2 regions of the Shewanella sp. ENK2 genome follow, and region 2 is predicted to be linked to the other one. Evidence: predicted binding sites of a transcription regulator. Region 2 holds the regulator's gene; the other holds the start of a gene.
What was found. Region 2 encodes LexA, which represses DNA repair genes until DNA is damaged. Its sites were predicted from a motif close to TACTGTATNNNNATACAGTA; they were not measured.
Positions count from the first base shown of each region.

Region 1: the regulator LexA is predicted to act here: its motif matches at 3,148-3,167, upstream of mutS (DNA mismatch repair protein MutS).

Region 1 covers NZ_CP171406.1:627,504-631,762, forward strand. The annotation lists gene alaS (alanine--tRNA ligase) at 1-1,485, opposite strand, end outside; gene recA (recombinase RecA) at 1,814-2,872, opposite strand; gene mutS (DNA mismatch repair protein MutS) at 3,293-4,259, shown strand, end outside.
Region 2 covers NZ_CP171406.1:2,120,266-2,124,524, reverse strand. The annotation lists gene plsB (glycerol-3-phosphate 1-O-acyltransferase PlsB) at 1-791, opposite strand, end outside; gene lexA (transcriptional repressor LexA) at 1,201-1,818, shown strand; gene ACGEDC_RS09435 (cell division inhibitor SulA) at 1,815-2,321, shown strand; gene coxB (cytochrome c oxidase subunit II) at 2,761-4,259, shown strand, end outside.

The sequences.
Region 1 (4,259 bases), 1.5 Mb from region 2:
AGGCGTGTTATCTAATACGATTACCGCTTCTTGACCTGCTGCTAACGTCTCGACTGATTCACCACCAACATAAATTGCAGAAACACTGCCTTCACCGTTTAATTCGGTGTAACCACAAAACTCAGTTTCACCTTCGATTTTAAGACCAGTATTATAATCAGTACCAAAATTACCAGCAGCTTGTGCACGGCTTCTTTGCTCAGCCATCGCAGCTTCGAAACCGGCTTCATCAACGGTAATATCACGTTCACGACAGACGTCAGCTGTTAGATCCACTGGGAAACCATAGGTATCGTAAAGTTTAAAGGCTGTTTCACCATCTAAAACGTTAGTATCTAACTCGTTTAACGCTGCATCTAAAATACCTAAGCCACGCTCTAGTGTTCTGGCAAATTGTTCTTCTTCAGCTTTTAACGATTTTTCAATAATCGCTTTAGCTTCAACCAAACTTTTACCCGCATCGCCCATGACTTCAATTAGGGTAGGCAGTAATTTAAAGAAGAACGTATCGGTTGCACCTAATTTATTACCGTGACGCACTGCACGACGAATGATACGACGCAATACATAACCACGGCCTTCATTCGACGGCATCACACCATCAGCAATTAAGAATGAACAAGAACGAATATGGTCAGCAATTACGCGCAGTGATTTATTTTCTAGATCTTCAACCCCAATAATTTCCGCCGCTTCTTTGATTAACGCTTGGAAAATATCAATTTCGTAGTTTGAGTGAACGCCTTGCATGATAGCTGCAATACGCTCAATTCCCATACCGGTATCTACTGAAGGTTTTGGTAGCGGTTTCATTTCACCGTCAGCTTGACGGTTGTACTGCATGAAAACGATATTCCAGATTTCAATGAAGCGATCGCCATCTTCTTCTGGTGTACCAGGGCGGCCGCCCCAAATGTGCTCGCCATGATCATAAAAGATCTCTGAACATGGACCACAAGGACCTGTATCACCCATTTGCCAGAAGTTGTCAGAGGCATAAGGAGCGCCTTTGTTATCACCAATACGAATAATATTTTCAGCAGCAACACCGATTTTCTTATTCCAGATTTCAAAGGCTTCGTCATCAGTATCGTAAATAGTGACACAAAGTTTTTCTGTTGGTAATTTCAGTGTTTGGGTTAAGAAGTTCCACGCATATGAAATGGCTTCTTCTTTAAAGTAATCACCAAAACTAAAATTACCTAACATTTCAAAGAAAGTATGGTGACGGGCGGTGTAACCTACATTATCTAAGTCATTATGCTTACCACCAGCACGAACACAACGTTGCGATGTCGTTGCACGTGAATAACCACGATTTTCCAATCCTAGAAAAGCTTCTTTAAATTGGTTCATACCCGCATTTGTAAATAATAACGTTGGATCGTTATGTGGTACTAACGAGCTACTGTCGACAACTTGGTGTCCGTTGTTACCAAAATACGCTAAAAATGCGCTTCTTAATTCTGTGGTGGTCTGAAACATGAAATCGCCCTAAATGGATAAATTCTATTTATCATGAAGCTGAATATCAGCTTTAAATTGGCAACATTATATACTTAAACAAACTGAAGGTGCGAGATCCAAGCGTATTTAGATTAGCGATTTTCTTGCTATGAGGGGCGATTACTGCAATCGGTTAATTGGTTTTTAATAATCTGTGCCGTAATACGAGCTAAATGACGTCTTTAATGAAGTCATTTCCTTACGCGCGGCGTTCGATCACATATGACAGTTAATAGAGCACTTACAAAAAAATCGCGGCCGACTCATGTCGACCGCGATAGTTATTTTCATTACTGTTAAAACGTGATTAGAACACTTCACCTGTTTCTAAATCGATGTTTTCATCCGACTCAGCTGGTGCCGCTTCTTTTTCAGTGCTTAATAGCATTTGACGTAAATTTGCTTCAATTTCTTCTGCTACTGCAGGGTTTTCAACTAGGTATTTCCCCGCATTTGCGCGGCCTTGACCAATCTTGTTGCCTTGGTAGCTGTACCAAGCACCAGCTTTCTCAACCAGCTTGTGTGCTACACCTAAATCAACGAGCTCACCAGTACGGTTAATACCTTTACCGTAAAGAATTTGGAATTCAGCTTGTCTAAATGGCGCTGCAATTTTATTTTTAACGACCTTTACTCGAGTCTCGTTACCTACGACAGCATCGCCGTCTTTAATAGCACCTGTACGACGAATATCTAAACGTACAGAAGCGTAGAATTTAAGTGCATTACCACCCGTTGTGGTTTCAGGGTTACCAAACATAACACCAATTTTCATACGAATTTGGTTAATGAAAATAAGTAGCGTATTTGACTGTTTTAAGTTACCTGCAAGCTTACGCATTGCTTGGCTCATCATACGTGCGGCAAGGCCCATATGAGAATCACCAATTTCACCTTCAATTTCAGCTTTTGGTGTTAATGCTGCAACAGAATCGACAATAATTACATCAACAGCACCTGAACGTGTTAGCGCATCACAGATTTCAAGCGCTTGCTCACCAGTATCAGGTTGTGAACATAATAGGTTATCAATATCGACACCTAGATTTTTTGCATAGATAGGGTCTAGAGCATGCTCAGCATCAATAAACGCACACGTTTTGCCTTCACGTTGTGCTGCAGCAATAACTTCAAGTGTTAACGTTGTTTTACCCGATGATTCTGGACCGTAAATTTCAACGATACGTCCCATTGGTAAACCACCAGCACCTAAGGCAACATCCAACGAAAGCGAACCTGTAGAAATGGTTTCAACATCCATTGTGCGATCAGCGCCCAACTTCATGATTGAACCTTTACCAAATTGCTTTTCAATTTGACCTAATACAGCATTCAGCGCTTTCTCTTTATTTGGATCTGCTTTCATTCTCTTTATCCCTTTAAGGTGACTCAGTTCGAATAACGAACTTGGTAACGAATAAATTTGTCTGTTTCGTAATATGAGCTCAGTATACTGTATAATCATACAGTATCAATAGTTACTGTATAATTTTTTTCCTTTTTTTACCTTACTATTATTTACACATTAAAAATCATACAGTTAATAACAATAATATATTAATAACGATAAATAGCAGACAAACAAAACCACTGTATACAGTACTTCTAGGTTGGGTAAATACTTGAGTTTACAACAATAAGTATTGTTCAAAAAATCAGTAAACAAGGGCAAGACGGCATAGCATCGTTGCGATTCTATTGGGTATCAAATCAATTGTTGTTAAGATGACCGCCTATATTGACCCAGACTTAGCCTAATTCAAAATAAAGTAAGAGCAATCACTTAATGACCGTAAATGAAGACCCAAATTTAGAAAAGCACACTCCCATGATGCGCCAGTATTTAACGCTGAAAGCACAGCATCCTGAAATGCTGTTGTTTTATCGTATGGGAGACTTTTATGAATTATTTTATGAAGACGCTAAGCTGGCATCTGAACTGTTAGGTATCTCATTAACTGCACGTGGAAAAAGTGGTGGTAACGCGATTCCCATGGCAGGGCTTCCCTACCACGCCGTTGAAGGTTACCTCGCAAAATTGGTTCAAATTGGTCAATCTGTCGCTATTTGTGAACAAGTCGGTGACCCTGCTACAAGTAAAGGACCAGTTGAGCGTAAAGTTGTAAGAATTGTTACCCCAGGTACCTTAACCGACGAGGCCTTACTACAAGAAAAGCAGGATAACTTACTTGCTGCGGTATATCAGGGTAAGAGTGGATTTGGCTACGCGACTTTAGATGTTTCGTCTGGTCGATTTGTTATTGTTGAACTTGAAAATGAAGAAACACTGGAAGCTGAACTGCAACGTACCAGTCCTGCAGAATTGCTCTACAGTGAAGATTTACTTGACCGCCAATTAATTGAAAATCGCAAAGGCATACGTCGAAGACCTGAATGGGAGTTTGATTACGATACCAGCATTCAATTACTTCTAGAGCAATTTGGTACCAAAGATCTTCATGGATTTGGTATTACAAATGCTAGGCTTTCGCTTCAAGCAGCTGGCTGCTTAATGCAATATGTCAAAGACACACAAAAAACAGCTTTGCCTCATATTAATAGCATCACCATGTTTAATCAGGCTGATACTATCATTCTTGATGCTGCCACCCGCCGAAACTTAGAGCTTACTATTAATTTATCTGGTTCACGTGATAATACCTTAGCTTGGGTACTCGATAAGACAGCGACGCCGATGGGAAGTCGTATGTTGCAGCGATGGATCCACCAACCGCTGCGTGACCAACAGCATA
Region 2 (4,259 bases):
TCCGAATAGTCTGCTGCGATTTCATCAAGGTACTCAATGGCTTTTTCACGTGCCTTTTCTTCGGGTATTTTTTTGTTAACGGCTTCTTCTTGAATGGCACGCTTGATGGATTCTGACTTTAACAGCGAATTGAACATCGCTTGACGATTAGGAAGCTGAGGCCCTGTCATCACTTTACGTTGACGGCGAAAATGCACACGAGCCACACGGATAAGCTTATGCGCAATACTGACATCTGTACCGTGTTCATCAGCCATATAACGCAGCGACATGGCATTAGAAAATTGAATGAAGTTATGGCGACCTAAAAATAGAATCATTAACCATTTACGTAACCATGTTGGGTTTTCACGCTCAAAAACCGCAGCGGTCATGGTGTCGTCTTCTTTACCAGGGATACGACCCCAATATAGGCTTACAGGAACAAGCTGGATGTCGAGCTCTTTGTTCTTTTGGTGTAATTCGAGCAACTTAGTAAAGTTTGCTACAAATTTATCGCTACTATGGCGCTTACCAAACAAGGGTTTACGCCCTTCCACACACACAATTCTAGGGGTATTGAAACCATCAACATCTAACCGTTCATACGGACTTGGCAAGTTATATTTAGCTGTCATTTCATGTAAGGCAGCAATATCACTCAGCGACTCCGTTTTCATCACATAGACCACTGGCTTGTCAGGATCTAAGTTAAGGTCAGCGAACGGATCTTCAGGCACAACAACACTGTGTACCATTAATTTCTGAATCCAACGTAATGATTTAGCAATGATAGAATCTGGTTTTAGCATGGGTCTTCGCATTATCAACAACGATTTATTGCGCATAGGATACCAGAATATCATTCAGTTACACTAACCTCGGTAAATCTAGTTAACATTTAAGTAGCAAGTTTTGTTGGTTCTAACATCAAGTATCAATCACTTAGTAAGTAGCAAAACATTTAGGTACAGTACTGTATAAATAGACGGTATCCAGTACTTTTTGGCTTATTGCCTTAAGTCATAAATAATAAAACACACTAATTTACCGACGACCCACAAAAACAATAAACCACTGATTTAATAACCTTTAAATAACTAAAAACTTCGATAAAAATTCATATCTATTGCTTTATCAGCAAAAAATGTTGGTTAATACTTGCGCGACCAAAGATACTGTATATAATGACAGTCACTGTATAAAAAGACAGGAATCAACATGAGACCTTTAACGCCACGACAAGCTGAAATTCTAGAATTAATTAAATGCAATATTGCCGAGACAGGAATGCCACCAACTCGTGCAGAAATTGCCACTAGATTAGGCTTTAAAAGTGCTAATGCTGCAGAAGAACATTTAAAAGCACTCGCTAAAAAAGGTTGCATTGAAATTATTCCAGGTACCTCTCGCGGTATCCGTATGGTCCAAGAAGAAGAGGAAGTCGAAGAAGGCTTACCACTGATTGGTCAGGTTGCGGCTGGTGAACCAATTTTGGCGTTAGAACATGTTGAACAATACTTTCAAGTTGATCCTGAAATGTTTAAACCCAATGCTAATTTCTTACTACGTGTTCGTGGCGACAGTATGAAGGATATTGGCATTATTGAAGGCGACTTATTAGCGGTTCACAAAATGCAGCAAGCTAAAAATGGTCAAGTCGTTGTTGCCCGTGTTGATGATGATGTCACTGTGAAGCGTTTTGAAAAGAAAGGCAACGTTGTTTATCTGCATGCAGAAAACGAGCAGTACTCGCCGATAAAAGTCGATTTAACATGCCAAAGCCTTACGATTGAAGGGCTCGCTGTTGGCGTTATCCGTAATGGAGGTTGGTTATGAACACATTAATAGGTAATGCACCACGTCACCCAGGTTTATGGATGGACATGGCATCAGCAGCTGCGCCAGTAAAGCAAGGTATCGAAACCAAACAAACAGCTAACCAAGGGTTAACTGAATTAACTCAGCTATGCGGCCAGTTAGCCGTATTAAGTCAACAAGGGCGATGGATTGTACTGATTAATCCGCCTCACATTGGTTACAAACAAATTCTAGCGAACGCCAATGTCAGAATGGACCGTGTATTACTGGTTCACACTAAAGATGAAGTCGAAACACTGTGGGCAATGGAAAAAGCACTCACAAGTGGTACATCCAGCGCAGTCATTACATGGACAACCCCATTAGATGCTCGTGATAATCGTCGCATTCAATTAGTCGCTAAAAGCGCCTTAGCGCAAGGTGTCATTATTGAAGATGTAAATACTCACTTACGTGATGACCAATTAAACGCCAGTAATCCTGTGACTGCAACCCAATTGAATTTATCTGCATTTCACTAAAGTCTATTTGCTAAAAAAGCCCTTCATTTCGGTGACGGGCTTTTTTTGCGCCTTTTTTCAGCAAATTAGATGATAAAGTGATCTTGATCAATATTTAATCTCCAAGTAATGTAGTTAACAAGGGAGTAACATTTATTGACCTCTCTTAGTGGTAAAAATGAACATAAGTGATAAAACGCTGTAAAGATTGTGCTGGTACCATGCGGTATAGAAAGCCTTGAATAAAAAGCGTCAATTTAAGAATTGAAAAGTTCAGTATTAGGTACAAGTGTGGCCACCAAAACCCAATAGAATAATCGAGTATTAATACTCACTGCCACCGTGTGCTTTGAAGTGATCAAACTTTTTCGGGAATAGAAAAGTTTGCATAGAGCAGAGTATTACTGTGTGACTTTTCCTTGTTGTTATTGCAAATCGCAATTGGCAGAGGAGTAGTCTTGTGAAGCGATTGTTGTATGGATTAATGGTGCTGTTTTTTGCAGTGCCGCTTGCAGCGGCTGATATGCCGCTTAACATGACCCAAGGGGTAACAGAGATCAGTGGTAAGGTTTACGACCTCCATATGATCATTCTTTATATCTGTTGTGCTATTGGTGTTGTGGTATTTGGAATCATGATTTACTCCATGATTTATCATAGAAAATCAAAGGGTGCAGTACCTGCTGATTTCCATGATAGTACCAAAGTGGAAATAGCATGGACTGTCGTGCCGTTTCTTATCCTCATTGGTATGGCAATTCCTGCCACAAAAACCCTCATTGCTATGGAAGACCCAAGTGATGCGGAGTTAACTATCAAAGTAACCGGCTCTCAATGGAAATGGCATTACAGCTATTTTAATGAAGACGTCGAGTTTTACAGTTTACTTTCCACCCCTGCCGATCAAATTACTGGGACAGAAACGAAAACTGAAACTTACCTACTAGAAGTCGATAAGCCCCTCGTTCTGCCAATCAATCGTAAAGTACGCTTTTTAATGACTTCAGATGATGTGATTCACTCTTGGTGGGTTCCTGCATTTGCGGTGAAAAAAGATGCTAACCCAGGTTTTATTAATGAAGCTTGGACCAAGATTGATAAGGTTGGTACCTACCGAGGCCAATGTGCTGAGTTGTGTGGTAAAGACCACGGATTCATGCCGGTGGTAGTTGAAGCCGTTTCTGAAGCAGACTTTGAGCAATGGCTAAAAGATCAAAAACAACTAACTGCTGATGCAAAAGCCGCGGCCGAAGCGTCACTGTCGCAAACCCTGACCTTTGATGAGTTGATGGCTCAAGGTGAACAAGTTTACATGGGCCGATGTGCCGCTTGTCACCAACCAAATGGTGCAGGATTACCTGGTGTATTCCCATCTCTTATCGGCAGCCCAATCATTAAAGGGTCAGTTGCTGGCCACATTGATATTGTCGTCAACGGCCAGCCTGGTACTGCCATGCAAGCCTTCGCGAAACAGCTTACTGCAACAGAAATTGCAGTTGTTGTGACCTACGAGCGAAACGCTTGGGGTAATGATTCTGGTGATGTGGTTCAAGCTGCTGATGTGAACTCTGGTGGGGCACCTAGCGATGCAAGTGATAAACCAACGCCTGTCACTTTGCCTGCTGAGTTACCAGCGACACAACCTGAGGTAGAACAAGTGGTTGCTGACGTCGTTGAAGAAGCAACACCTGACGTTGTTATGGATGACCTATCTATGGATGAGCTGATGGCAATGGGTGAGCAAGTTTACCTCAGCAGCTGCGCTGCATGTCACCAAGCCGCTGGTACAGGTTTACCTGGCGCTTTCCCTGCATTAGTGGGCAGTCCGTTAGTCATGGGGCCTGTTGAAGGACACCTTGAAGTGGTTATCAATGGCCAACCTGGTACAGCAATGCAAGGATTTAGCTCCATACTCTCACCTCAGCAACTCGCAGCTGTTGTGACGTATGAGCGAAATGC